3 linked regions of the Aromatoleum aromaticum EbN1 genome follow. The protein of the gene in region 2 binds, or shares a complex with, the protein of the main gene of each other region. Links are inferred from orthologs where the notes say so. Each region holds a gene or a part of one and is shown on either strand. Other genes may lie near its edges. The genes, in order: secG, secY and secA.

What was found.
Region 1: secY (region 2) and secG share a complex: the UniProt entries of both Escherichia coli proteins name them as parts of the sec protein translocase complex. The link is inferred for Aromatoleum aromaticum EbN1 from one-to-one orthologs.
Region 3: the proteins of secY (region 2) and secA are in contact, whole or in part, in a crystal structure (PDB 3DIN), measured with the Thermotoga maritima proteins. The link is inferred for Aromatoleum aromaticum EbN1 from one-to-one orthologs. Residues at the interface, in WP_004081795.1 of Thermotoga maritima: Glu108, Gly109, Glu110, Glu111, Ala236, Glu237, Arg238, Arg239, Ile240, Thr241, Ile242, Gln243, Tyr244, Ala245, Arg246, Arg247, Val248, Thr249, Gly250, Arg251, Arg252, Val253, Tyr254, Gly256, Ala257, Ser258, Thr259, Tyr260, Leu261, Pro262; in WP_004082002.1 of Thermotoga maritima: Glu261, Ala262, Arg263, Lys300, Ala301, Arg302, Thr303, Ile304, Ile305, Leu323, Tyr324, Asp325, Pro326, Val329, Ser330, Tyr333, Ile336, Lys340, Phe345, Val349, Glu363, Phe364, Tyr374, Ser375, Gly376, Gly377, Glu393, Ile395, Thr482, Ser483.

What each region holds. Positions count from the first base shown.
Region 1 is NC_006513.1:2,861,206-2,871,576, reverse strand. What follows is about bases 4,010-7,004. They hold secG (preprotein translocase subunit SecG), read right to left. Parts: upstream 5,690-7,004; coding sequence 5,330-5,689; downstream 4,010-5,329. Other genes in these bases: pstB (phosphate ABC transporter ATP-binding protein PstB), read right to left, coding at 6,603-7,004; tpiA (triose-phosphate isomerase), read right to left, coding at 5,686-6,474; ndhC (NADH-quinone oxidoreductase subunit A), read right to left, coding at 4,719-5,093; EBN1_RS13660 (NuoB/complex I 20 kDa subunit family protein), read right to left, coding at 4,239-4,715; EBN1_RS13665 (NADH-quinone oxidoreductase subunit C), read right to left, coding at 4,010-4,224. In the rest of the region: NADH-quinone oxidoreductase subunit NuoG, read right to left, coding at 1-532; NADH-quinone oxidoreductase subunit NuoF, read right to left, coding at 532-1,845; NADH-quinone oxidoreductase subunit NuoE, read right to left, coding at 1,842-2,321; EBN1_RS13670 (NADH-quinone oxidoreductase subunit D), read right to left, coding at 2,373-3,626; more of EBN1_RS13665, read right to left, coding at 3,619-4,009; more of pstB, read right to left, coding at 7,005-7,472; phosphate ABC transporter permease PstA, read right to left, coding at 7,484-8,407; phosphate ABC transporter permease subunit PstC, read right to left, coding at 8,418-9,377; EBN1_RS13620 (PstS family phosphate ABC transporter substrate-binding protein), read right to left, coding at 9,433-10,371. UniProt on the Escherichia coli protein: Subunit of the protein translocation channel SecYEG. Overexpression of some hybrid proteins has been thought to jam the protein secretion apparatus resulting in cell death; while this may be true it also results in FtsH-mediated degradation of SecY.
Region 2 is NC_006513.1:2,263,453-2,272,501, forward strand. Bases 5,932-8,795 are described here. They hold secY (preprotein translocase subunit SecY), read left to right. Parts: upstream 5,932-6,632; coding sequence 6,633-7,958; downstream 7,959-8,795. Other genes in these bases: rpsE (30S ribosomal protein S5), read left to right, coding at 5,932-5,992; rpmD (50S ribosomal protein L30), read left to right, coding at 5,996-6,178; rplO (50S ribosomal protein L15), read left to right, coding at 6,180-6,617; rpmJ (50S ribosomal protein L36), read left to right, coding at 8,204-8,317; rpsM (30S ribosomal protein S13), read left to right, coding at 8,371-8,733. Outside these bases: rplB (50S ribosomal protein L2), read left to right, coding at 1-119; rpsS (30S ribosomal protein S19), read left to right, coding at 130-405; rplV (50S ribosomal protein L22), read left to right, coding at 415-744; rpsC (30S ribosomal protein S3), read left to right, coding at 754-1,590; rplP (50S ribosomal protein L16), read left to right, coding at 1,559-1,972; rpmC (50S ribosomal protein L29), read left to right, coding at 1,975-2,169; rpsQ (30S ribosomal protein S17), read left to right, coding at 2,166-2,435; rplN (50S ribosomal protein L14), read left to right, coding at 2,578-2,946; rplX (50S ribosomal protein L24), read left to right, coding at 2,959-3,276; rplE (50S ribosomal protein L5), read left to right, coding at 3,286-3,825; rpsN (30S ribosomal protein S14), read left to right, coding at 3,833-4,138; rpsH (30S ribosomal protein S8), read left to right, coding at 4,151-4,546; rplF (50S ribosomal protein L6), read left to right, coding at 4,556-5,089; rplR (50S ribosomal protein L18), read left to right, coding at 5,102-5,455; more of rpsE, read left to right, coding at 5,468-5,931; more of rpsK, read left to right, coding at 8,796-9,049. UniProt on the Escherichia coli protein: The central subunit of the protein translocation channel SecYEG. Consists of two halves formed by TMs 1-5 and 6-10.
Region 3 is NC_006513.1:843,728-852,799, reverse strand. Bases 4,486-7,781 are described here. They hold secA (preprotein translocase subunit SecA), read left to right. Parts: upstream 4,486-4,857; coding sequence 4,858-7,581; downstream 7,582-7,781. Other genes in these bases: argJ (bifunctional glutamate N-acetyltransferase/amino-acid acetyltransferase ArgJ), read left to right, coding at 7,737-7,781; EBN1_RS04045 (DciA family protein), read right to left, coding at 4,486-4,686. In the rest of the region: EBN1_RS04070 (cell division protein FtsQ/DivIB), read left to right, coding at 1-309; cell division protein FtsA, read left to right, coding at 306-1,535; cell division protein FtsZ, read left to right, coding at 1,675-2,814; lpxC (UDP-3-O-acyl-N-acetylglucosamine deacetylase), read left to right, coding at 3,052-3,972; EBN1_RS04050 (hypothetical protein), read left to right, coding at 3,981-4,169; more of EBN1_RS04045, read right to left, coding at 4,252-4,485; more of argJ, read left to right, coding at 7,782-8,975. UniProt on the Escherichia coli protein: Required for protein export, interacts with the SecYEG preprotein conducting channel.

The sequences.
Region 1 (10,371 bases), 600 kb from region 2 along the record:
GCATGATTTCGGCATGCTCGCCGCGAAATGCCTGGCCGAGTTCCATCATGCCTGCAATTTCGGTCGTGAAGCGCACGCAGCGTGTGCAGTTGATGCAACGCGTCATGTCGGTCGCCACGAGCGGGCCGAGGTTCTTGTTGAACACGACGCGCTTTTCTTCCTCGTAGCGGGACTGGCTCGCGCCGTAACCGACTGCGAGATCCTGCAACTGGCACTCGCCGCCCTGATCGCAGATCGGGCAATCGAGCGGGTGGTTGATGAGCAAAAACTCCATCACCCCCTTTTGCGCCTTGATCGCCTGGTCCGACCGCGTCCACACTTTCATGCCGTTGGTGACCGGAGTCGCGCATGCGGGCAGCGGCTTCGGCGCCTTTTCGACTTGAACGAGACACATGCGGCAATTTGCCGCGATGGATAGTTTCTTGTGATAACAGAAGTGCGGAATGTATGCACCGATCTTGGTCGCGGCATCCATCACGGTGCTGCCATCCTCGACCGATACCTGCTTGCCGTCGATTTCGATCTCTAGCATCACGGACTCACGTAGATTTGGCTGCCCTGGTACTGAACCTCGGGCGGCACTAGACATTTCTTGTTTTCGATGTGGTACTCGAACTCCGAGCCGAAGTGCTTGATGAAACTCTGCACCGGCATCGACGCGGCATCACCGAGGGCGCAAATGGTGCGTCCCATGATATTGCCGGTCACCGAGTTGAGCAGATCGAGATCGTCGCGACGTCCCAACCCGTTCTCGATCCGATGAACCACCCGATAAAGCCAACCGGTTCCCTCACGGCACGGCGTGCACTGCCCGCAGGACTCCTCGAAGTAGAAATACGACAGGCGTTCGAGCGCCTTCACCATGCACGTGGTCTCATCCATGACGATCACCGCGCCTGAACCGAGCATCGACCCTGCCTTGGCGATGGAGTCGTAGTCCATCGTGCAGTCCATCATCACGGCTGCCGGCAACACGGGCGATGACGAGCCGCCGGGAATGACGGCTTTGAGCTTGCCCCCGCCGCGCATTCCGCCAGCCATTTCGAGCAACTCCGCGAAGGGAGTGCCCATTCCGATCTCGTAATTCCCCGGACGATTGACGTGTCCCGAAATCGAGAACAACTTCGTGCCGCCGTTGTTCGGCTTCCCGAGGTTGAGAAAACTCTCGCCGCCCATATTGATGATGAACGGCACCGAGGCGAAAGTTTCAGTGTTGTTGATCGTCGTGGGCTTGCCGTAAAGGCCATAGCTTGCCGGAAACGGCGGCTTGAAGCGCGGCTGCCCTTTCTTGCCTTCGATCGACTCGAGCAACGCGGTCTCTTCACCACAGATGTAGGCACCGTAGCCGTGGTGTGCGAACAACTCGAACGAAAAATCCGAACCCAGGATTTTCTGCCCGAGCAGGCCCGCTTCACGCGCTTCGGCCAGCGCCTCCTCGAAGCGCTCGTAGATCTCGAAAATCTCGCCGTGGATGTAGTTGTAGCCCCGCTCGCATCCCATCGCATACGCCGCGATCGTCATGCCCTCGATGACGCTGTGCGGGTTGTAGCGGAGAATGTCGCGGTCCTTGAAAGTACCCGGCTCGCCCTCGTCGGAATTGCAGGCGAGATATTTCGCTCCCGGGAATGAACGCGGCATGAAGCTCCATTTGAGCCCGGTGGGGAAACCCGCACCGCCGCGTCCGCGCAGCGAAGAAGCCTTCAATTCGGCGATAACCGTTTCGGCCGGAATCTTTTCCGCAATGATTTTTTTCAGAGCGGAATAACCGCCGCGCCCGATATAGTCCTGTAACCGCCAGGTGCGGTCGCCGTCGACGCCGGCGAGAATAAGTCCGCGTGCGCTCATTTGTTTTCCAGATCGGCCAGCAGTTGATCGATCTTTTCCGTCGTCATCCAGCTGCACATGTGGTGATTATTCACCAGCAGCACTGGAGCGTCGCCACAGGCTCCCATGCATTCACCCTCCTTGAGGGTGAACTTGCCGTCCGGCGTGGTCTCGTTGAAATCGATCCCCAGCTTCTGCTTCACATAATCGGCTGCATGCACGCCCCCCGACAGGGCGCACGGGAGGTTGGTGCACACCGTGATCTTGTGGCGTCCCACCGGCTGAAGATCGTACATGTTGTAGAAGCTCGCCACCTCGTAAGCGGCGATTGCCGGCATGTCGAGATAGCCGGCGACAAATTCGATCGTCTCTTTCGCCAGCCAGCCCATTTCAATCTGGGCGATGCGCAACGCCGACATTACCGCCGACTGTTTCTGATCTGGCGGATATTTCGCGATCTCGCGATCGATCTGTTGTAGCGATTTCTGACTCAGCATTTCGTGTTCGTCTTCCCGGATTGCCTGCCGACGTTTGTCATGCCAGTTCGTTCAGCGGTCGATTTCGCCGAACACCACATCCATCGTGCCGATGATCGCGACCACGTCGGCGATCATGTGGCCGCGGGCGATCTCGTCCATCGCCGCGAGATGCGCGAACCCCGGCGCCCTGAGCTTCAGACGGTAAGGTTTGTTCGCGCCGTCCGAGACGGCATAGACGCCGAACTCGCCCTTCGGGTGTTCAATTGCCGCGTACACTTCTCCGCTCGGGACATGCATGCCTTCGGTGAAGAGCTTGAAATGGTGGATCAGCTCCTCCATGTTGCCCTTCATCCTCTCGCGCGGCGGCGGCGCAACCTTGTAATTGTCCGCGATGACCGGCCCCGGATTCTTGCGCAACCAGTCGATACACTGCTTGACGATGCGGTTCGACTGGCGCATCTCTTCCATGCGGCATAAGTAACGGTCGTAACAATCGCCGTTCTTCCCGACCGGAATGTCGAAGTCCATGCGGTCGTACACTTCGTAAGGCTGCTTTTTGCGCAAGTCCCACGCGACGCCGGAACCCCGCAGCATCGGCCCGGTGAATCCCCAGGCCTTGGCCTGCTCGGGCGTGACCACACCGATACCCACCGTGCGCTGTTTCCAGATCCGGTTGTCGGTGAGGAGCGTTTCGTAGTCGTCACAGTAGCCGTTGAACCGTTCAGTGAAATCCTCCAGGAAATCGAGCAACGAACCCTGGCGGTTCTCGTTCAGCTCGCGGACGGTATTCGCGTTCTTGAACTTATTGACAACATATTGCGGCATGCGGTCCGGCAGGTCGCGATAGACGCCGCCGGGACGGTAATACGCGGCATGCATCCGCGCACCTGAAACCGCCTCGTAGGCATCCATCAAATCTTCACGTTCGCGGAACGTATACAGCACCATCGTCATCGCGCCGATATCGAGCGCGTGCGTGCCGATGCCGAGAAGATGATTCAGAATCCGGGTGATCTCATCGAACATGACCCGGATGTACTGGGCGCGAATCGGCACTTCGAGCCCCAGCAGACGCTCGATCGCCAGGCAGTAGGCGTGCTCGTTGCACATCATCGACACATAGTCGAGCCGGTCCATATAAGGGACCGATTGCACCCAGGTACGTGTTTCCGCGAGCTTCTCCGTTCCGCGATGGAGCAGGCCGATATGCGGGTCGGCACGCACGACGACTTCGCCGTCGAGCTCAAGCACCAGACGAAGCACGCCGTGGGCCGAAGGATGCTGCGGGCCGAAGTTGATTGTGTAATTGCGAATCTCAGCCATTGCCAACATCCCCGTAGTTCTCTTCGCGCACGATGCGCGGCGTGTTCTCACGCGGCTCGATGGTCACGGGCTGATACACCACCCTTCCCTGCTCGGGGTCGTAACGCATCTCGACGTAGCCGGAAACAGGAAAGTCCTTGCGGAACGGATGGCCCACGAAGCCGTAATCCGTCAGGATTCGGCGCAGATCCGGATGGCCGGCAAACATGAGGCCGTAGAGATCGAAGGCCTCGCGCTCGTACCAATTGACACCTGGCCATACTCCAACCAGTGACTCGAACATCGGAAAGGCATCGTCATCGGCGAAGGCACGCAAACGAATGCGCCAGTTGTGCGTGAGAGAAAGCAGATGCACGGCGACGGCGAACCGCTTACCCGTCCAGGCTCCGTTCCCGTAAGCCGAATAATCCAGACCGGTGAGGTCGATCAGTTCCTCGAATCGCAGATCACGATGGTCCCGCAGCATTTGTGCCGCGGCGAGGTAATCGGCCGCTGCGACTTCGAGCGTGACCTCCCCGCGATCGACGACCACCGACCGCACCTTCGCACCCAGGATGTTTTGCAGCGAACTGCTCAGACGTTCCAGCTTCGAACTCATAAATGGGCCACCTGTCACCGCGCAATGGTGTTAGTGCGCTTGATCTTGTTCTGCAACTGAATGATGCCGTACAGCAACGCTTCTGCAGTCGGGGGGCAACCGGGCACGTAGACATCGACCGGCACGATGCGATCACACCCTCTCACGACCGAATACGAGTAGTGATAATAGCCGCCGCCATTGGCACACGAGCCCATCGAGATCACCCAACGAGGCTCGGCCATCTGGTCATAAACCTTGCGCAATGCCGGCGCCATCTTGTTGCAAAGCGTACCGGCCACGATCATGAGATCCGACTGCCGGGGACTGGGACGAAACACCACGCCGAAGCGGTCGAGATCGTATCGTGCGCAGCCTGCGTGGATCATTTCGACGGCACAGCAGGCCAGGCCGAAGGTCATTGGCCACAGAGAACCGGTGCGCGTCCAATTGATCACCGCATCGAGCGAGGTGGTAACAAATCCCTCGCGAAAAACGCCCTCAATGCTCATGCATCACTCCCAGTCGAGTGCACCGTTCTTCCACTCGACGACATAGCCGATAACCAGCACGGCAAGAAAAACCATTACCGAACCGAATACAAACCAGGCAATTTCGCCGGCTGCAATGAATTCCTGAAATACAGTCGCCCAGGGAAACAAAAAGGCGATTTCGAGATCGAAGAGAATGAAAAGAATGGCGATGAGGTAATAGCGCACATCGAATTTCATGCGCGCATCTTCGAACGCCTCGAAGCCGCACTCATAAGGCGACAGCTTCTCGCCGTCCGGCCGATAGGGAGCGAGAACACGCCCGAGAATCACGGGAACCAGACCGAATCCCAGACCAACGAGGATGAACATCAGGACAGGAAAGTAGTTTTCCAGCATCGAAACACCCCGTTTTGGATATTAGATTTGCGCTGACTTCACTGTTGCACGGCATGAAAACGCCCGCATTAGCGGGCGATCTTCAAAACCTGGTGCCGACGGTGAGACTCGAACTCACACGGCTTTCGCCACCACCCCCTCAAGATGGCGTGTCTACCAATTTCACCACGTCGGCCACGTTGTTACAGCCAAAAAATTATACGACTTTTTCCGCAGTGCGCAAACCCAAAATGAACTTATTTTGGAATCGCCTTCGCCTTCGAATCCTCCGCGCCGCCGTCAGCCGGACTCGCGTCCGTCGCGGGCGCGGACAAGGCCGAAGCGCCCTCCATCACGCTCGAAGGCTGGCTCGGTTTGTTGCTCGCCAGGTAGCTGAGACTCAGACTGGTTATGAAAAAGACCGTGGCAAGGACGCCTGTCGTGCGACTGAGAAAATTCGCCGAACCGGATGATCCGAACACGCTGCCGGAAGCACCACCACCGAATGCCGCTCCGGCATCCGCCCCCTTGCCGTGCTGCATCAACACCAGTCCGATGATGAACAGGCCAACCAGCACGTGAATCGTCAGAACGATTGAAAAAATATAATTACTCATCGAGAACCTTTGAAATCACCCATATTGCCGTCCTGTGCAGCCTTGGCAGCAGCTTCACAGATCTCAAGAAATTGCTGGGCAACAAGCGACGCGCCGCCAATCAGCCCGCCGTCCGAATCAGGCAGACTGAACAATGCAGCGGCACTGTCTGCCTTCACGCTTCCCCCATACAGGATCCGGATCGCGCGAGAATTTCCCACGTGACCGGACAACCAGCGTCGTACGAACGAAAGGATCTCCTGGACCTGCTCCGGGGAAGCCGCCCGTCCGGTCCCGATCGCCCACACCGGCTCGTACGCGATCACAAGCCGTGCCAGCGACGCGCCGTCGAGCAGCTGGACCAATGCTTCGAGCTGGCGCAACAGGACGTCTTCTGCCTGGCCTGCGTCCCGCTCGGCAAGCGACTCGCCGACGCATACGATAGGCACGAGACCTGCCGCCAGCGCGGCACGTGCCTTTCGCGCAACCAGCTGGTCATCCTCCCGGAACACCGTACGCCGCTCCGAATGGCCGACGATGACGAAGCGGCAATCGAAGTCCGAAAGCATCCGCCCGCTGACTTCGCCCGTATACGCTCCGGCATCGAATTCACTCAGATTCTGGGCGCCGAGCATTATCGCACTCCCCGACAACGCTCGCTGACCCTGCGCCAGATAAGGAAACGGAACACACAGGGCAGTATCGATGCTGGAGGGACTACGGTCGACAAGCTGTTCGAAGAGCGCCTGATTGCTTACCAGATCGCCGTTCATCTTCCAGTTGCCGACGACAAGCTTGCGTTCCATGCACTCGAATCCGTCAAATCGAGCCATTCTATCGTGCCCGGCCCTACGGGGTAAAGGCGATGCCCTCGACCACCCGCGCGGCCGGGCCAAGCGGGGGACCGCAGAAAAGCTGGTGTGCGGCCTGATACCTAGCCGAAGCGTCCTGTGATGTAGTCCTCGGTTTCCCGTCGAACAGGATTCACGAACAGTTGGCGGGTCTGGCCGAACTCGATCAGTTCCCCGAGATACATGTAGGCGGTGAAGTCCGACACCCGCGCCGCCTGTTGCATGTTGTGCGTGACGATCAGAATCGTGACCTTCTGCCGCAGCTGGTCGATAAGTTCTTCGATGCTGGCGGTGGCGATGGGGTCGAGCGCCGAGGTCGGTTCGTCGAACAGCAGCACTTCGGGGTCTGTCGCGAGGCAACGCGCGATGCACAGTCGCTGTTGCTGCCCGCCGGACAGGGCAAACGCAGGTTCGTTCAGGCGATGTGCGACTTCCGCCCACAGAGCCGCGCCCTTGAGGGCCTCCTCGACGCGATCGTCGAGGACGGAACGACTTTTTTCCCCTCGGATACGCAGTCCGTACGCGACATTCTCGTAGATCGATTTCGGGAACGGGTTTGGTTTCTGGAACACCATGCCGATTCGCATCCGGACCTCGATGGGATCGACGGCGGGGTCGAGCAGATTGGTGTTGTCGGGCAGCAACCGGATCGCGCCCTCGTACCGGTTGCCCGGAGAGAGATCGTGCATCCGGTTGCAGGCCCGCAGCAGCGTGGACTTGCCACATCCGGACGGCCCGATCAGCGCAGTAACGTGCTTCTCGTAGACCGGCAGAGTGATGGATTTAAGTGCCTGGAACTGGCCGTAATAAAAACTGAAGTTTTCCGCTGCCGCCTTGAGTGGCGGTGTGTCGGGCAAAGAGCGGGCATCGCGTGTGCGCGTGTTCGATGCGCCAGCGACACTCCCGATGGTCGGTCTTGCCGCCTGCCCGCCGGGTCGATCAATTGAACGCATTACGATATTGCCTACCATTTGATGTCCTTGCGCAGATGATAACGAATCCAGATGGAAATCGCGTTCATGGCCAGGGTCATGAGAACCAGCACGAAACCGGCGGCGGCGGCGTTCTGCTGGAAAGCCTCCTCCGGACGGGAAGTCCAGTTGAACATCTGGATCGGCATGACGGTGAACCCCGATTTCAGCCACTCGAAGTTCACCCAGGGAAACTCCGGCCCGATCGGCGACTCCGGCAGGAAGGCGATGAAGGTCAGCGCGCCGATCGTGATGACCGGCGCCGTTTCACCGATCGCCCGCGACATGCCGATGATGACACCGGTAAGGATGCCAGGCATCGAATAGGGCACGATATGATCACGCGTGACCTGCCAACGCGTGGCCCCCAGCGCATAGGCCCCTTCGCGGATGTGCTGCGGAATCGAGCGGATCGCCTCCCGCGTGGCAACGATGACGACGGGAAGGATCAGCAGGCCCAGCGTCAGGCCCGCCGACAGGATGCTCTGGCCGAAGCCGAAGGCGTAGACGAAGACCCCGAGCGCGAGCAGTCCGTAGACGATCGAAGGTACCCCGGCGAGATTGGTCACGTTGATTTCTATGAGATCGGTGACGAAACTCCTCGTCGCATATTCCTCGAGGTACACCCCTGCAGCGACACCCAGCGGGACGGCCGACACCGCAGTCACCAGCATCACGAGCACCGAGCCCACCCAGGCGGAGAGGATCCCTGCCTGACCGGCACGTCGTGACGGGAAAGAGGTGAAGAAGTCCGGGGTCAATCGCTCCCATCCCGCAAAGGCCATCTGCAGGAACAATGCGAGAAAGGTCAGCACGCCGATCAGCAACGCCACGAAACCGAAGATCGCAAAAATCAGGTCCCGTCGCTTGTTGCGCCGGATGATGCGCTGAATACCGGAGAGATCCGCGGGAATCATGCTCATCCTCTCAATAGGCTTCACGATAGCGGCGGCGGACAAAGTGACCGGCGACATTGAGGAGCAGCGTCATCACCATGAGGCTCAGTCCTGCGGCGAAAATCGATTGGTAACCGATCGAGCCGTGAGGCAGGTCGCCGAGCGCGACCTGCACGATGTATGCCGAAATCGTTTGTGCCGGCTCCATCGGATTCATCGTGAAGTTCGGCTGCATGCCGGCAGCGACCGCAACGATCATCGTCTCGCCCACGGCGCGCGAAATCCCGAGAATGTACGCCGACAAAATGCCCGAAAGCGCCGCAGGTATCACGACCCGGACGGCGGTCTGGAATTTCGTGCCGCCCATCGCGTAGGAACCCTCGCGCATGCTCATCGGCACCGCTCGCATGGCGTCCTCCGCGAGCGAACTGACGTAGGGAATGATCGCGATCCCCATTACGATGCCGGCTCCGAGCATGTTGAACCCGGGCAAGCCCGGGATCAACAGCTGCAACAGCGGTATGACGACGATCAGCGCGAAGTAGCCGTAGACGATCGACGGGATGCCGCCGAGGAGTTCGAGAAACGGTTTCACGGCTTCCCGCACGGCGGGCCTTGCAAATTCCGAGAGGTAGATCGCGATCGTCGTCCCGAGCGGGATCGCGACCACGAGCGCGACCAGCGAAGTCGTAAGCGTGCCGGCAAGCAGCGGCAGGATGCCGTAATGCGCGTCGGCGAAAAGCGGCGTCCACATCGTGTCGGTCAGGAAGGACCAGATCGGCACGACCGTGAAGAAGTGGTAGGACTCGCTGACCAGCACCCACACGATGCCCACCGTCGTCAGCACCGAGACACCCGCTGCGCCGAAAAGCAGAGCCTCGATGACGCGTTCCTTCGTGTGGCGCAGCGCCTTCCTGGCCAGCCGGTCGCTGACCCTCAGCGGCTCGAAGGATGCGCCTTCGAGCGATTCCATGCTGTTTGCGTCTTGCATTCTTGGCCCGTTGACAGGGTAAAGGGTGCGCGGGCGCCGCCCGCGCACCCGGACGTCAGAGCTTTGCTTCGCGGCTCAGAAGCGACTCGATGGTGACGCCGACTTCCGCTTCACCGCCAAAAACGGTGCCGACCTTCTTCTTGTTCACATTCTCCATCGCGGTTTCATACGCCTTCGGTGGCAGCGGAACATATTTCACTTCGGTCGCAAGATCCGAAGCGTTCTTCATGTAGTAAGCCACGAAATCGCGCACTTCAGGCTTCTCCAGCGACTTTTCGCTGACATAAATGAAGATCGGGCGCGACAGCGGATTGTAGGCGCCGCTGATCACCGAGTCGGGACCGGGCGAAACCGCCTTGCCTTCCTTGTTCACGATCGGCACGGCCTTCAACTTGCCCTGGTTTTCCGCGTAGTAGGCATAACCGAAGTAGCCGATTGCGTTCTGGTCGCGTGAAACGCCCTGAACGAGGACGTTGTCGTCTTCCGAGGCGGTGAAATCACCGCGCGAAGCTTTCGCCTTGCCCACGACCGCTTCGGTGAAATAATCGAAAGTGCCGGAATCCGAGCCCGCGCCGAAAAGCTTCAGCGGGACATCCGGGAACGACGAGTCGATCTGCTTCCAGCTGGTGACCTTGCCCTGTGCGTCAGGCTCCCACATTTTCTTGAGTTGCTCGACGGTCAGCTGTTTGACGAAGGTGTTCTTCGGGTTGACGATGACCGTCAAGGCGTCGAAGGCAACCGGCAGTTCGTAATACCTGATGCCGGCGCTCGCGCATGCTTCCATCTCCTTTTTCAGGATCGGACGCGACGCGCCCGAAACATCGATCTCGCCGCGGCAGAATTTCTTGAAACCGCCGCCGGTGCCCGAGATGCCGACCGTGACCTTCACCGAGCCTTTCCTGGCTTTCTGAATATCTTCGGCTACGGCCTCCGTGATCGGGAACACGGTGCTGGAGCCATCCACCTTCACGATGGACTGGGCGTGCACAGCGTG
Region 2 (9,049 bases):
GCCGGACCGGCGAAGGCGGCGTGGCGCGCAGCCCGTGGGGTCAGCCGGCGAAGGGCTACCGCACGCGCAGCAACAAGCGCACCGACACGATGATCGTGCAGCGTCGTCACAAGCGTTAAGGGGTAACAAATGGCACGTTCTATTAAAAAAGGCCCGTTTGTCGACGCGCATCTGCTCAAGAAGGTCGACGCCGTGCGGACGAGCAACGACAAGCGCCCGATCAAGACCTGGTCCCGTCGCTCGACGGTGTTGCCGGACTTCGTCGGCCTGACGATTGCGGTCCATAACGGTCGGCAGCATGTTCCGGTCTTCGTGTCGGAAAACATGGTTGGTCACAAGCTCGGCGAGTTCGCCCTGACCCGTACGTTCAAGGGGCACGCGGCGAGCAAGAAGGCGAAGAGGTAAGGAGTCATCATGGAAACCAGAGCAATTCTCCGCGGCGTTCGCCTGTCGGCCCAGAAGGGGCGGCTGGTGGCGGACCAGGTGCGGGGCAGGCCGGTTGATCAGGCACTCAACATCCTTGCCTTCTCGCCGAAAAAGGGCGCGCAGATCATCCGCAAAGTGATGGAGTCGGCGATTGCCAATGCAGAACACAACGATGGCGCAGATATTGACACCCTCAAGGTCAAGACGATCTACGTCGAGGAAGGCATGTCGCTGAAGCGCTTTGCGGCGCGGGCAAAGGGACGCGGGGCCCGCATTCTCAAGCCGACCTGCCACATCTACGTGACCGTCGGGGAATAAGGGGTACATATGGGTCAGAAAATTCATCCGACCGGGTTCCGCCTTGCGGTCACTCGTGATTGGAATTCCCGTTGGTTCGCATCGAGCGGTGATTACTCGAGAATGTTGCACGAGGACCTGAAAGTCCGCGATTTTCTCAAGAAGCGTCTTGCTCACGCATCGGTGGGGCGCGTTGTCATCGAACGCCCGGCGAAGAACGCACGGATCACCCTTTTCAGCGCACGCCCTGGTGTCGTGATCGGCAAGAAGGGCGAGGACATCGAACTGCTCAAGCGCGAGCTTCAGAAGATCATGGGCGTGCCGGTGCACGTCAATATCGAAGAAGTGCGCAAGCCGGAAGTCGATGCCAAGCTGATCGCCGACTCGATCGCCCAGCAGCTCGAAAAGCGGATCATGTTCCGCCGCGCCATGAAGCGCGCAATGCAGAATGCAATGCGGCTCGGCGCACAGGGCATCAAGATCATGAGCGCCGGACGACTGAACGGCGCCGAAATCGCTCGCACCGAGTGGTACCGCGAAGGCCGCGTTCCGCTGCATACGCTGCGTGCCGATATCGACTATGGCGTATCCGAAGCGAAGACCACCTACGGCATCATCGGTATCAAGGTGTGGGTGTACAAGGGTGAGATGCTCGGGCGCAACGAGCGGCCTGCGGTCGTCGAGAACGAGAACGAGGCTCGTCGCGGTCGCCGCGCGCCTCGCAATGATGCCGGTGACAACCGCGGCGCCAAGCGCCCCGCACGTCGCACGGGTGCCGAACAAGCGGGAGCTGGCGACAAGGCCGGCACCCGGACCAGGAAAGCGGGAGTAGACGATGCTGCAGCCGTCGAGAAGGAAGTATCGTAAGGAGCAGAAGGGCCGGAACACCGGGATCGCGACGCGCGGCGCCAAAGTCAGTTTCGGCGAGTTCGGGCTCAAGGCGATCGGCCGCGGTCGTCTGACCGCCCGTCAGATCGAGTCCGCACGACGGGCGATGACCCGGCACATCAAGCGGGGCGGGCGCATCTGGATCCGGATTTTCCCGGACAAGCCGATCTCGAAGAAGCCAGCTGAAGTGCGGATGGGTAACGGCAAGGGGAACCCGGAATACTGGGTTGCCGAGATTCAGCCCGGCAAGGTGTTGTATGAGATGGACGGTGTCGACGAGACGCTCGCCCGCGAAGCGTTCCGGCTTGCTGCTGCGAAGCTTCCGCTCGAGACGGTCTTTGTTCATCGTCAAATGGGGTGAGCATGAAAGCGAGTGAACTCCGCGCGAAGAGCGCCGGTGAATTGAATCAAGAATTGCTCGAACTGCTGAAAGCGCAGTTTTCGTTGCGTATGCAACTTGCGACTCAGCAGCTCGGCAATACGAGCCAACTCGGGAAAGTGCGTCGCGACATCGCGCGCGTCCGCACGCTCCTGCAGGAAAAGGCGGTGCAGAAATGACCGAGCAGATCGAAAAAGTCAGGCGCGCGCTCGTTGGACGTGTGGTCAGCGACAAGATGCAGAACACGGTGACGGTTCTCGTCGAGCGCCGTGTGAAGCACGAGCTCTACGGCAAGGTGATCACGCGGTCCGCGAAGTATCACGCGCACGTCGAAGACGGTGGAGCAGCGGCCGGCGATCTGGTTGAAATCGAGGAATGCCGTCCGATTTCAAAGACCAAGTCGTGGCGTGTGGCCAAGGTGCTCGAGAAGGCTCGGGTCATCTGAGCGTAGTGTAGGTTTTCGGACAGCTTGGCAATGCAGCGCCAAGCTGTTATAGTTTTTATCTTTGCTTTTCGCTCTTCGGGGCTTTCTACCCGTACGGGTTCCAAGACTGACCGCTGTAGCGGGGCAAGTTGGAGATAAATTCATGATTCAAATGCAGTCCAGGCTGGACGTTGCCGACAATACCGGTGCGCGTTCAGTGATGTGCATCAAGGTCCTTGGTGGTTCCAAGCGCCGCTACGCGGGTATCGGCGACATCATCAAGGTCACCGTCAAGGATGCCGCGCCCCGTGGGCGCGTGAAAAAGGGCGATATCTACAGCGCCGTCGTCGTGCGCACCGCCAAGGGCGTGCGTCGTCCCGACGGTTCGCTCGTCAAGTTCGATGGCAATGCCGCAGTGCTGCTCAACAACAAGCTCGAGCCGATCGGTACGCGCATCTTCGGGCCGGTGACGCGCGAGCTGCGCACCGAGCGCTTCATGAAGATTGTTTCGCTCGCGCCTGAAGTGCTCTAAGGAGGGCGTGAGATGAACAAGATCCGCAAAGGTGATGAAGTGGTGGTTCTGGCCGGCAAGGATCGCGGCCGGCGCGGCGTCGTGCTGAGTCGCGTCGACGACGAGCGGCTGCTCGTCGAAGGCGTGAATCGGGTCAAGAAGCACGTGCGTCCGAACCCGCTCAAGGGTGAAGTGGGCGGCATCGTCGAGAAAGAGATGCCTCTGCATATTTCCAACGTCGCATTGTTCAATCCCGCAGCCCAGAAGGGCGATCGCGTGGGAATCCGGGTGCTTGAGGACGGCCGCAAGGTGCGCTTCTTCAAGTCGAATGGCGAACTGGTGGACGCGTAAGGAGTGGCAATGGCGCGCTTGCAGGAATTCTACAAAGAAACGGTGGCTCCGGACCTGCTCAAGCAGTTCGGATACAAGTCCGTGATGGAAGTGCCGCGCATCACCAAGATCACCCTGAACATGGGTGTCGGTGAGGCTGTCGGCGACAAGAAGATTCTCGAACATGCGGTTGGCGACATGGTCAAGATCGCCGGGCAGAAGCCGGTGGTGACGAAAGCCCGCAAGTCGATTGCAGGATTCAAGATTCGTGACGGTTACCCGATCGGCTGCATGGTGACGTTGCGTGGCGCGAAGATGTTCGAGTTCCTCGATCGCCTGGTGACCGTGGCGATGCCGCGGATCCGCGACTTTCGCGGCATTGGCGGCAAGGGTTTCGACGGTCGTGGCAACTACAACCTCGGCGTCAAGGAACAGATCATTTTCCCCGAAATCGAGTACGACAAGATCGATGCCCTTCGGGGGATGAACATCAGTATCACGACGACCGCCAAGAGCGATCAGGAAGCTCGGGCCCTGCTCGTCGCGTTCAAGTTCCCGTTCAAGAATTGAGGAAGTTATGGCGAAACTGTCCCTGATCAATCGAGAAGAGAAGCGCCGCAAGACGGTCGAGAAATTCGCCGCCAAGCGGGCCGCGCTGATCGCTCAGATCAATGATTTCAAGCTGCCGGAAGAGGAGCGCATGGTTGCTCGTCTGAAGCTGCAGCAGTTGCCGCGCAATGCAAGTCCGGTTCGGGAGCGTAATCGCTGTGCCTTGACCGGGCGTCCGCGCGGTGTGTTCCGCAAGTTCGGATTGTGCCGTAACAAGCTGCGCGACCTGGCGTTCCGCGGCGAGGTGCCCGGCATGACCAAGGCGAGCTGGTAAGGAGATTATCGTATGAGTATGTCCGATCCCATCGCCGACATGCTGACCCGTATCCGTAACGGTCAGCAGGCTCAGAAAGTGAGCGTGTCGATGCCTTGCTCGAAGCTGAAGGTCGCGATCGCGAAAGTCCTGCAGGACGAAGGCTATATCGACGGCTATTCCATTCGCGAAGCGGGTGGCAAGCCGGAACTGGATGTTGCACTCAAGTACTATGCCGGCCGCCCGGTCATCGAGCGGATCGAGCGCGTCAGCCGCCCCGGTCTGCGCGTATACAAGGGTAGCGGCGATCTTCCCCGTGTCATGAACGGACTGGGTGTCGCGATCGTGTCGACCCCACGCGGTGTCATGACGGACCGTGCGGCGCGTGCCGGCCGGGTCGGCGGCGAAGTCATTTGTTACGTCGCATAAGGGGGGATCATGTCTCGTGTAGCTAAGAATCCGGTGGCAATCCCCCAGGGCGTCGAGATCACGATCGGGGCCGATGAAGTTTCCGTCAAGGGGCCGCTGGGCGCCGTGAAACAGTACATCGGCAATGCGGTGACGCTCGAGCGCGACGGTGATGCGCTGGTGTGCAAGGCGCGCGAAGGTGTCGCAAACAGCCGGGCGATGTCCGGCACGGTGCGCGCCCTCGTCAACAACATGGTTACCGGCGTGACGAAAGGCTTCGAGCGCAAGCTCACGCTGGTCGGCGTCGGCTATCGGGCGCAGGCCCAAGGCGACAAGCTCAACCTGACGCTCGGTTTCTCCCACCCGGTGGTGCATCAGATGCCGGCCGGCGTGAAGGTGGAAACTCCGACTCAGACCGAGATCGTCATCAAGGGCATCGACAAGCAGCAGGTCGGTCAGGTCGCAGCCGAGGTGCGTGCATACCGCGAACCCGAGCCGTACAAGGGCAAGGGCGTCCGTTATTCGGACGAAGTGGTTGTGCTTAAGGAAACCAAGAAGAAGTAAGGGCGGTTCGTCATGAACAAGAAAGAAGTTCGTCTGCGTCGTGCTCGTAAAACCCGAGCCAAAATCGCGGAGCTGAAGTCGGTGCGCCTAACCGTGTTCCGTACCAACTCCCATATCTACGCCCAAGTCATTGACGGTAGCGGTTCGCGGGTGTTGGCGGCGGCATCGACCGTCGAGGCCGACGTGCGCTCGCAACTGCCGAACGGCGGCAACAAGCAGGCCGCGCAAGTCGTCGGCAAGCTCATCGCCGAGCGGGCGAAGGCCGCCGGGGTCGAAGCGGTGGCGTTCGACCGCGCTGGCTTCCAGTATCACGGTCGCGTCAAGGCGCTGGCCGAGGCCGCCCGCGAAGGCGGACTCAAGTTCTAAGCGAGGTTTCGAATGGCTAAGCAACAAAGCAAGCGACCGCAAGCGGCGGATGAGCGCGACGACGGCCTGCGGGAGAAAATGGTCGCGATCAATCGCGTGACCAAGGTCGTCAAGGGCGGCCGGATCCTCGGTTTTGCGGCGCTTACGGTTGTCGGTGATGGCGACGGCGGCGTCGGAATGGGCAAGGGCAAGTCGCGCGAAGTTCCGGTGGCGGTGCAGAAGGCGATGGACGAAGCGCGTCGCAAGCTCAAGAAGATTTCGCTCAAGAACGGCACGTTGCAGCACGCGATCGTCGGCAAGCACGGCGCGGCCTCCGTGCTGATGCAGCCGGCTCCTAGCGGCACCGGCATCATCGCTGGTGGTCCGATGCGGGCGGTGTTCGAAGTGATGGGCGTGACCGACGTGACCTGCAAGTGCCTTGGCTCCGCCAATCCTTACAACGTCGTGCGTGCGACGCTCAACGGTCTTCTGGCGATCAACACGCCGGCCGAGATCGCTGCCAAGCGTGGCAAGTCGGTCGAAGAGATCCTGGGGTAAGCGATGTCCGAGAAAACGATCAAGGTCACGCTCGTGAAGAGCGTGATCGGCACCAAGCAGTCGCACCGTGCAACCGTCCGTGGCCTTGGCCTGCGACGCACGAACCACTGTGTCGAACTGCAGGACACGCCCGAAATTCGCGGCATGGTGAACAAGGTGTCGTACCTGCTGAAGTGTGAGGGTTGATATGCGACTCAATACGATAAAGCCCGGCGCCGGCTCGAAATCGGCGGCAAAACGCGTGGGCCGCGGCATTGGCAGCGGTCTGGGCAAGACCTGCGGGCGCGGCCACAAGGGCCAGAAGTCTCGTGCCGGTGGTTTCCACAAAGTCGGTTTCGAAGGCGGCCAGATGCCGCTGCAGCGCCGGCTTCCGAAGCGCGGCTTCGTGTCGCTGACGGCTGCGCGCAAAGTCGAGGTGCGCCTGTCGGAACTCGACAAGCTGCCCGTCGACGACATCGATCTGCTGGTGTTGATGCAGGCGGGCGTCGTTCCGGCCGATGCGCTGTCGGCGAAAGTCGTGCTGTCCGGGACGATCGGACGCAAGATCACGCTGCGCGGCATCGGTGCGACCAAAGGCGCGCTGGCGGCGATCGAAGCTGCCGGCGGCTCGGTAGCGACCGCGTAACCAAGGGAAAGCGAAGTGGCCAATCCTGCTGCGACGCTGGGGGCGTCCGGGCGTTTCGGGGATCTGAAACGCCGCGTCCTGTTCCTGCTCGGTGCACTCCTCGTGTACCGGATCGGCGGGCACATTCCTGTTCCCGGCATCGATCCGGCGCGACTGTCCGAGCTTTTCCAGTCGCAGGCGGGCGGCATCCTCGGCGTATTCAACCTGTTTTCCGGCGGTGCGCTGTCACGGTTCACGATTTTCGCGCTCGGCATCATGCCGTATATCTCGGCGTCGATCATCATGCAGCTGATGACGGTCGCAGTGCCGCAGTTGGAAGCGCTGAAGAAAGAGGGTGAGGCGGGGCGGCGCAAGATTACGCAATACACGCGCTACGGGACGGTCGCGCTGTCCCTCGCGCAGTCGCTCGGCATTGCGATCGCGCTCGAGAGCCAGCCCGGGCTCGTGCTCGATCCGGGGCTCATGTTCCGTTTCGTGACCGTCGCGACGCTGGTCACGGGCACGATGTTCCTGATGTGGCTGGGCGAGCAGATCACCGAGCGCGGCATTGGCAACGGCATTTCGCTGATCATTTTCGCCGGTATCGCCGCAGGTTTGCCGAGCGCCATCGGCGGGCTGTTCGAGCTGGTGCGCACCGGAGCGATGCATCCTTTCACGGCATTGCTGATCTGTGTGCTCGTGGTACTGGTGACTGGCTTCGTCGTGTTCGTCGAACGGGGTCAGCGCAAGATCCTGGTGAATTACGCAAAGCGCCAGGTCGGGAACAAGATCTACGGCGGGCAGAGTTCGCATTTGCCGTTGAAGCTCAACATGGCAGGGGTCATACCGCCGATTTTTGCTTCGAGCATCATCCTGTTTCCGGCGACGCTGGGGCAATGGTTCGGCGCCAGCGAAGGCATGACCTGGCTTCGCGATATCTCCTCGACCCTGGCACCAGGACAGCCGATCTACGTGATGCTTTATGCTGCGGCGATCATGTTTTTCTGTTTCTTCTATACGGCGCTGGTGTTCAACGCCAGGGAGACGGCGGACAACCTGAAGAAGAGCGGTGCTTTCGTTCCGGGAATTCGACCCGGCGACCAGACCTCGCGCTATATCGACAAGATCCTTACGCGGCTGACTCTCGTGGGAGCGGTGTACATCACTCTGGTGTGCCTGCTGCCCGAGTTCCTGATCCTTCGCTGGAACGTTCCGTTCTACTTCGGCGGGACATCGCTGCTGATCATCGTCGTCGTGACGATGGATTTCATGACACAGGTGCAGGCTTACGTGATGTCCCATCAATATGAGAGTTTGCTGAAGAAGGCCAACTTCAAGGGCGCGGGCCTTCCCACCAGGTAACTCATGGCGAGAGGGATGTAATCGGCGAGATGCAGGGCGAGATGACCGAGAACCTGCCCGACGCAATGTTCCGCATCCGGCTCGAGAACTGACAGGTGGTTCTCGGATACACCTCGGGAAGAATGCGGATGCACTGCCTCCACGTTCTTCCCGGCGACAAGGTCACTGTGCAACTGACGCCCTACGACCTGACAAAGGCCCGGATCGTTTTCCGGACCAGGTAATCAAGAAACTGGAGTAACAAAATGAGAGTTCAGGCTTCGGTAAAGCGGCTTTGCCGCAACTGCAAAATCGTGCGTCGTAAAGGCGTGGTTCGCGTGATCTGCATCGACCCGCGTCACAAGCAGCGCCAGGGTTGATTCGCTGGCGTTCACGTATTATTATTTAATGTTTCGCTTTTTGGGGTAATCGAATGGCCCGTATTGCTGGGGTAAACATTCCCAACCACAAGCATGCCGAGATCGCGCTGACCGCCATCTATGGAATTGGCCGTTCGCGTGCTCAGAAGATTTGCGATGCTGCCAACGTCGTGCGTTCCGTCAAGATGAAGGATCTCACCGAGTCCGACATGGAACGGTTGCGTGATGAAGTGGCGAAATTCATTGTCGAAGGTGATCTTCGTCGCGAGACGACGATGAACATCAAGCGACTGATGGATCTTGGTTGCTATCGTGGGGTTCGTCATCGTCGCGGCCTGCCGCTTCGTGGCCAGCGCACCCGCACCAATGCGCGTACCCGGAAAGGGCCGCGCAAGGCAATCGCCGGCAAGAAGTGATAGGAATAGATAATGGCTAAAACTGCTGCGAAAGTTCGCAAGAAGGTCAAGAAGAACGTCGCCGAGGGCATCGCCCACGTGCACGCGAGCTTCAACAACACGATCATCACTATCACCGACCGCCAGGGCAATGCGTTGTCCTGGGCGACCTCTGGTGGTGCCGGCTTCAAGGGCTCACGGAAAAGTACCCCGTTTGCCGCCCAGGTCGCGGCCGAAGCTGCCGGCAAAGCTGCACAGGAATGTGGCGTCAAGAACCTGGAGGTCCGCATCAAGGGCCCGGGGCCCGGGCGCGAATCCGCTGTCCGTGCACTCAATG
Region 3 (9,072 bases), 1.4 Mb from region 2 along the record:
GCGGCATACATCCAGTCGCGGCATCGCGAGTTCGAGCGCGTGCTCGAGCCGCTCGGTCGCCGTCTCGTCAGCCTGGCGCTGTCGGCGCGCCAGGCGTGGCAGTTGCGCCTCGACGACGGCCTGGTCATCGTGCTCGGCCGGGACCATGAAAAGGCCCCGACTGATCAGCGGCTGGCGCGCTTCGTTCATGCGTGGCCGAACGCGCGCGACAGCGTCGGAGTACAGGTTGCGGTAGCGGATCTCCGCTATCCGAGCGGATTCGCGCTCACTCCGGTGGGCGACTTGAAAGCAACGAAAGGCAAGCAATGAGCAAGGAATACAAGGACTTGGTCGTCGGTCTCGATATCGGTACCGCCAAGGTCACCTGCATGGTGGCCGAGTCGCGTCCGGACGGGCGCCTCAATGTCATCGGGCTCGCGACGCAGCCGACCAGCGGTCTCAAACGCGGCGTGGTTGTGAATATCGAGGCCACCGTCGATGCGATCGCGCGCGTGATCCAGGAAGTCGAGCAGATGGCCGAGTGCAAGATCCGCGACGTCTATACCGGGATCGCCGGCAGCCACATCAAGAGCTTCAATTCCAACGGGATGGTCGCGATCAAGGACAAGGAGGTCACGCCGCTGGACGTCGAGCGCGTGATCGAGGTCGCGCGCGCGATGCCGATCCCGGCCGAACAGCAGATCCTGCACATCCTGACGCAGGAGTTCATCATCGACGGCCAGGGCGGCGTGCGCGAGCCGATCGGCATGAGCGGCGTCAAGCTCGAGGTCAAGGTGCATATCGTCACCGGCGCGGTGTCGGCGGCACAGAACGTCATCAAGTGCGTGCGCCGCTGCGGCCTGGAGGTCATGGACCTGATCCTGCAGCCGCTCGCGTCGAGCTACGCGGTGCTGACCGAGGACGAGAAGGACCTCGGTGTGTGCCTCGTCGATATCGGCGGCGGTACGACCGACATCGCCGTCTTCACTCATGGCGCGATCCGCCACACTGCGGTGCTCCCGATCGCCGGTGACCAGGTCACCAACGACATCGCGATGGCACTGCGCACGCCGACCTCCGAAGCCGAGGAGATCAAGATCCGCCACGGCGTCGCGCTGCACACACTCGCCGATCCCGAGGAGATGATCGAAGTGCCCGGCGTCGGCGACCGGCCGCCGCGGCCGCTGTCGCGCCAGCGTCTCGCCGACGTCATCGAGCCGCGGGTCTCCGAACTGTTCGAGCTGGTGCAGGCCGAATTGCGCCGCAGCGGCTACGAGGAGCTGCTGTCGTCGGGGGTCGTGCTGACCGGCGGTTCCTCCATGATGCTGGGCATGGTGGAGCTCGGCGAGGAAGTGTTCCACATGCCGGTGCGCATCGGCTCGCCGCAGTATGCAGGAGGGCTTGCCGACGTCGTGTGCCAGCCGCGCTACGCGAACGCGATGGGGCTGGTGATGGAAGGGTCCGCGCAGCGCCGGCGGGGCATGCTGGCACGTGAAACGCGCAGTGTCCGCCAGGTGTTCGGGCGGATGAAGTCATGGTTCGAGAAGAATTTCTGAGCGGATGGGGAGTCATCCGTCGAATTTGAAGGTGCGCCCGCGTTAACCTGCTATTTAGTTATAAAATTTGCGTTTGACACTAAATGCAGTGGCCGGGAACGCAGTGCGCAAAACGGTTGATATTCAGGAGACGAGGCAAATGATCGAAATCGTTGAGAAGGAACAGACCGGCACGGTGATCAAGGTGATCGGTGTCGGCGGGGCCGGCGGTAACGCTGTCGACCACATGATCCGCGAGAATGTGCAGGGCGTGGAGTTCATCGTTGCCAACACCGACGCCCAGGCGTTGAGCCGCTGCCTCGCGCCGAACAAGATCCAGCTCGGCAGCTCCGGGCTCGGCGCGGGATCGAAACCCGAAGCCGGCCGGGCTGCCGCGCAGGATTCGCGCGATGCCATCGCGGCGGCGCTCGACGGCGCGCACATGTGCTTCATCACCGGCGGCATGGGCGGCGGCACCGGCACCGGTGCCGGCCCGGTGGTCGCCGAGATCGCGAAGGAGATGGGTATCCTGACCGTCGCGGTCGTCACCAAGCCGTTCGACTTCGAAAACCGCCTGCGGGTGGCCGAGAGCGGTATCGAGGAACTGACGCGCTACGTCGATTCCCTGATCATCGTGCTCAACGACAAGCTGCTCGAAGTGTATGGCGACGACGCCGGCTTCGAGGACTGCTTCCGCTCGGCGGACAACGTGCTGCGCAGTGCGGTCGGCGGCATTGCCGAGATCATCAATGTTCCCGGCCTCGTCAACGTCGACTTCCAGGACGTGCGCACCGCGATGGGCGAGATGGGTCGGGCGATGATGGGCTCGGCGGAAGCCGATGGCCTCGATCGGGCGCGCATCGCTGCCGAGCAGGCCGCGGTCAGCCCGCTGCTCGAAGGTACGGAACTGTCGGGCGCGCGCTGCGTGCTGATCAACATCACCGCCAGCCGCTCGCTGAAGATGTCGGAAGTGCGCGATGCAGTGAAAACGGTGCAGGCGTTCGCTGCCCCCGAAGCCTTCGTGAAATACGGCACCGTGTTCGACGAGGCGATGGAAGACCGCGTGCGCGTGACCGTCGTCGCGACCGGCCTCGGCGCGCCACGCACCGGACGCCAGCCAGTGATGCAGGTCGTGCAGGGTACGGGCACTTACGGCGCGCTCGGCGGCAACGTCAACATGGCCAATCTCGACGTCCCGGCGGTGATCCGCCACACCCGGCGCACCACCGTCGAAGCGATGAGTGCAAACGGCATGGGAACTTACGACATCCCGGCTTTCCTGCGCAAGCAGGCCGACTGACGCACCGGCGTTTCGTCCCGTTCGACAGGCGCCCCGTAGACCGCTGCCTCCGGTCGGCGTCAGGGCGCCTGTGGCCTCGCGCTCCCGCCCCAGATTTCCGCCGGAGCGAAACGCTCCTGCCGCGGTCCAATGAACCGTTGCAGGCAGTGCCGCCCGTGGACCCGCCCGGCGCGCAGGGTCCCGGAAGGCGCCGGTTGCCGTGTTAAACTGCTGGCCGGAAACAGGAATAATTCAAAAATGATCAGGCAGCGCACCCTCAAATCGATCGTCAAGGCCACCGGGGTAGGGCTGCACGGGGGACGCAAGGTCCAGCTCGTGCTGCGGCCGGCAGCGCCCGACACGGGGGTCGTCTTTCACCGCGTCGATCTCGATCCGCCGTGCGACCTGCCTGCCGATCCGTATTCCGTGTGCGACACGCGCATGTGCTCCGGACTGGAGCGCAACGGGGCGAAAGTCGGCACCGTAGAGCACCTGATGTCTGCGGTGGCCGGCCTGGGCGTGGACAATCTTCACGTCGACGTCGATGCGCCCGAGCTCCCGATCCTCGACGGCAGCGCCGGCCCGTTCGTGTTTCTGCTGCAGTCGGCAGGCATCGAGGAGCAGAAGGCGCCGAAGCGCTTCCTGCGCGTGAAAAAGGCGGTCGAGTACCGCGAGGACGACAAATGGGTGCGGCTCGAGCCGCACGACGGCTTCCGGCTGACATTCTCGATCGTTTTCAACCACCCGGCGATCGACAAGACCTCGACCAGCGTGACCGTCGATTTTGCCGAACATTCGTACGTGCGCGACGTCGCCCGCGCCCGTACTTTCGGTTTCATGCAGGATGTCGATTCGATGCGCGCCCACGGACTGGCCCTCGGTGGCAGCCTCGATAACGCGATCGTCATGGACGAATACCGCGTGCTCAATTCCGACGGCTTGCGCTACGTCGATGAGTTCGTCAAGCACAAGGTGCTCGACGCGATCGGCGACCTGTATCTGTGCGGCCACCCGCTGCTCGCGGCCTACAGCGCGCACAAGGCGGGGCACGCGCTGAACAACCAGATCCTGCGCGTCCTGCTCGAGGACCGCTCGGCGTGGGAAATCGCCACGTTCGAGCAGCCGGGAATGACTCCCGCCGCGGTGAGTCATCAGTTCGAGCTCGCGCCGGCGACCTGATCACGACGATGCTGGCCATTCGTCTTCTCGCAGTCCTTGCGGCGATCGGCATCGGCGCCTCGCTGATCGCATGGATGCTGACCGGCAATCCTCGTTATCGCCGCTGGGCGTGGAATTTCCTTCGCGCCGGCCTCGTCGTCGTCTTCGTATTCCTCGCGCTGCTCGCGCTCGAGCGGGTGTTCCTGCCGCTCGCGTGAGCGCTTCGCCGGGCCGTCCCAAGAAGCGCTCAGTCCCGCATGGCGGGACCGCGCGTAGCGCGAGGGTGCTCTAACGAGCGCTTCAGCCGGCCCGGCTGCGATCTATCAGTCGCTCCAGCGATTCGCGCAGCGGCGAATCGGCCGGCAGGCTCGATGAAAAATCGGCGAGGCTGCGCCGCCCCGCGTCCGACAGCGTCCGGTCCGGGGCAGGGCGCGGCGCTTCGCGCTCCTCGATCACCTGGACCTTGACCTGGATCGTCCGGATCGGCATGCCGGCCGCACCGAACTGTTCCGCGAGAGTCGGTGCGATCTGCTTGAGCCGCACGGCGACCGCTCCGCCATGGGCCAAGAGCACGAGAGTGTCGTTCTTGACATTGGCGACTGCGCACGCGGACGCCAGGGCCGGGGGAAGATGCTGTTCCAGCACCGCCTGAAGTTTGCGCAGGCGCGCAGCGTGGTCGCGCAAACGTGCGAGCGCGTCGCCGCTGCCGAGAAATCGCTGGATAAGCTGGGTCATGGAAGTGCGCTCGCGATCATTCCCCATGGTAGGTTTCACGCCCTGCGCCTGCAAGCGCCGCAAGGGCGGGACGTGGTCACGCCCTTGCGGCGCAGCGTGACTTGCAATACGGATCGATTCCACCCACATGCTAAACTTGCGCCTTTGCCGAATCGTCCGACCCCACCATCCATGATCTCCGGCCTACTCAAGAAAATTTTCGGCAGTCGCAATGACCGCCTGATCCGCCAGTATTCCCAGACCGTACGTGCGATCAATGCGCTCGAGCCGGAAATCTCCGCGCTGTCGGACGAGGCCTTGCAGGCGAAAACTGCCGACTTCAAGCAGCGGGTCGCGAACGGAGAGTCGCTCGACAGCATCTTGCCGGAAGCGTTCGCCGTCGTGCGCGAGGCCGGCAAGCGGGTCCACGGCATGCGGCACTTCGATGTGCAGCTGATCGGCGGAATGGTGCTGCACAACGGCAAGATTTCGGAAATGCGCACCGGTGAAGGCAAGACGCTCGTCGCGACGCTGCCCGCGTATCTCAACGCGCTGACCGGCAAGGGCGTGCATGTCATCACCGTCAACGACTACCTCGCGAGCCGTGACGCAGACTGGATGGGCCGCATCTACGGTTTTCTCGGCCTCACGACCGGCTGCAACCTGTCACGCATGGGGCATGAGGCGAAGCAGGCCGCGTACGCCTCCGACATCACCTACGGCACGAACAACGAGTTCGGCTTCGACTACCTGCGCGACAACATGGTCTATTCGACCGGCGAGCGGGTGCAGCGCGGGCTGAGCTTCGCCATCGTCGACGAAGTCGATTCGATCCTCATCGACGAGGCGCGCACGCCGCTGATCATCTCGGGGCAGGCCGAAGACCATACCGACCTCTACCTCAAGCTCAACCAGGTCGCGCCGATGCTCGCCGAGCAGGAAGGCGAAGGCGACAACGTCATCAAGCCGGGCGACTACACGCTCGACCTGAAGGCGCGCCAGGTGCTGCTGACCGAACAGGGCCACGAGAACGCCGAGCAGATCCTGACCCGGATGGGCCTGCTTGCCGAAGGCACCAGCCTCTACGACCCGGGCAACATCCTGCTCGTGCATCACCTGTACGCGGCGCTGCGCGCGCATTCGCTGTACCACAAGGACCAGCATTACGTGGTGCAGAACAACGAAGTCGTCATCGTCGACGAGTTCACCGGCCGCCTGATGGCCGGCCGGCGCTGGTCCGACGGCCTGCACCAGGCGGTCGAGGCGAAGGAAAGCGTGCGCATCCAGGCCGAAAACCAGACGCTTGCGTCGATCACCTTCCAGAACTATTTCCGCATGTACGGCAAGCTCGCCGGCATGACCGGTACGGCTGACACCGAAGCGTTCGAATTCCACTCGATCTACGGGCTGGAAACCGTCGTCGTGCCGACGAACCGGGCGATGGTCCGCAAGGACGAGAACGACAAGGTCTATCGCACCGCGAAGGAAAAATGGGACGCGGTGATCGCGGACATCCGCGGATGTGTCGAGCGCGGCCAGCCGGTGCTGGTCGGCACGACGTCGATCGAGATCAACGAGTTCCTGTCGGGCGAGCTGAACCGCGTCGATCTGTCGCACCAGGTGCTGAACGCGAAGCAGCATGAGCACGAAGCGGAGATCGTCGCGCAGGCGGGGCGCCCGGGAGTCATCACGATCGCGACGAACATGGCCGGGCGCGGCACCGACATCGTGCTCGGCGGCAGCATCGAGCGGCAGCTCGCCGCAGTACGCGACGACGAGACGCTGACGCCCGAGCAGAAGGAGGCCCGCACGGCCGCGCTGCGCGAAGAGTGGAAGCCGGTGCACGAGCAGGTGCTCGCCAACGGTGGCCTGCACATCATCGGCACCGAGCGGCACGAGTCGCGCCGCATCGACAACCAGCTGCGCGGCCGCGCCGGACGCCAGGGCGATCCGGGCAGTTCGCGCTTCTACCTGTCGCTCGAAGACCCGCTGATGAAAATCTTCGCCGGCGAACGCCTGAACGCGATCATGGTGCGGCTGAAAATGCCCGAGGGCGAGGCGATCGAGCATGCGATGGTGACGCGCTCGCTCGAATCGGCGCAGCGCAAGGTCGAGCAGCGCAACTTCGACATCCGCAAGCAGCTGCTCGAATACGACGACGTCGCGAACGACCAGCGCAAGGTCATCTATCAGCAACGCAACGAACTGCTCGAAGCCGACGACATCTCGGAGACGATCCGCGCGATGCGCCAGGGCGTGCTGCACGACAGCTTCCGCGTCCACGTGCCGGTCGACAGCGTCGAGGAGCAATGGGACATCGCGGCGCTCGAACAGGCGCTCGCGTCCGAGTTCCAGCTCCGGCTGCCGATCGGCGAATGGCTCAAGGCGGAACCGAATCTCGACGACGAGACGATCCTCAAGCGCCTCCTCGCCGCTGCCGAGGAGCAGTACGCGGTGAAGACCGCGCAGGTCGATCCGGTCGCATGGCACCAGTTCGAGCGCAACGTGATGCTGCAGAGCCTCGACACCCACTGGCGTGAGCACCTGGCGGCGCTCGATCACCTGCGGCAGGGCATCCACCTGCGCGGCTACGCGCAGAAGAATCCCAAGCAGGAATACAAGCGCGAGGCCTTCGAGCTGTTCGAGACCCTGCTCGATACCGTGCGCAACGACGTCTCCAAACTCCTGATGACGGTCCAGGTGCGCACCGAAGCACAGCTCGAGGAGGCGGAAGTGCCCCCCGAGCTCGAGAACGTGCAGTACCAGCATGCCGCTTTCGACGAGGCCCTCGGGGTCGCTACTGCTCCGGAGGCCGCGCAGGCAGCAGCGCCCGCCGGACCGAAAATCGGGCGCAACGATCCGTGCCCGTGCGGATCGGGCAAGAAATACAAGCATTGCCACGGCAAGCTGAGCTGAGATGCGATGCGCGAGGAGTTGCCGGGATTCGCCCCCGGAGCGCTCGCGCAATCGCGTGCCACGACCCGGATTCCGGTTATTCCGGGCATGGCCGATCGTTTTGACCGTGGCCACGGGCGGCCTTCCACCTCGTATCCTGTTCCACGGAGAAAACCATGCCTGTGAATCTGATCGCTGTGCAGCCGTCCGATCTCCTTCCGGTGCCCGGCGTTCGCGTCGGGGTCGCGGAGGCCGGGATCCGCAAGGCCAACCGGCGTGACCTGACGCTGATCGAACTTGCCGCCGGCAGCCGCGTCGCCGGTGTGTTCACCCTCAACCGCTTCTGCGCGGCGCCGGTGCAGCTGTGCAAGCAGCACATCGCCGGCGGCGACGTGCGCGCGCTGGTTATCAATACCGGCGTTGCGAACGCGGGCACCGGCGAACAGGGGTTGGCGGACGCCCACGCGACCTGCGTCGCGGTCGGCCGCACCCTGGGCGTCGCGCCCGAGCAGGTGCTGCCGTTCTCGACCGGCGTGATCCTCGAAGCGCTGCCTGTCGACCGCCTGATCGCCGGGCTGCCCGCGGCGCACGCGGATTTGCGCGAGGACGGCTGGTTCGACGCGGCGCACGCCATCATGACGACCGACACGCTGGCGAAAGCGGTGTCGCGGCAGGTCGAGATCGGCGGTCGCACCGTCACCTTGACCGGCATCAGCAAGGGCGCCGGCATGATCAAGCCGAACATGGCGACGATGCTCGGCTTTCTCGCCTGCGACGCCGCCGTCTCCCAGGCCTTGCTCGATGCGCTGACGAAGGAGGCCGCGGATCTGTCGTTCAACAGCATCACGGTCGATGGCGACACCTCGACCAACGACTCGTTCATCGTCGTCGCCACCGGCCAGGCCGGCAACGCCGAGATCGCCGACCCGCTCGGGTCGGATTTCCACGCGCTGCGCGACGCAGTCATCGACGTGTCGATCCGGCTCGCGCAGGCGATCGTCCGCGACGGCGAAGGCGCGACCAAATTCATGACGATCGCTGTCGAAGGCGGTCTCGACGTCGTTGAATGCCGCAAAGTGGCGTACGCGATCGGCCAGTCGCCGCTCGTCAAGACCGCGTTCTTCGCCTCGGACCCGAACCTCGGCCGCATTCTCGCCGCGATCGGCTATGCCGGCATCCAGGACCTGGACGTCGGAGGCCTACGGGTGTGGCTTGGAACCGCCGCCGAAGAGGTACTTGTCGCCGAACTCGGCGGCCGCGCCCCGACCTACCGCGAGGAGGACGGCGTCCGGGTGATGAAGGAAGCCGAGATCACCGTGCGTGTCGATCTCGGACGGGGCCGTGCACGGGCAACCGTATGGACATGCGATTTTTCGTACGACTACGTGAAGATCAACGCCGACTACCGTAGCTAGCCCGGTTACGTAATGCTGCGGAATGCAGCGTAAGAACAAAAGCCCGGTACTGCCGGGCTTTTTCGTTCCATGCCCTTCCGATTTATTCCGTGTGCTT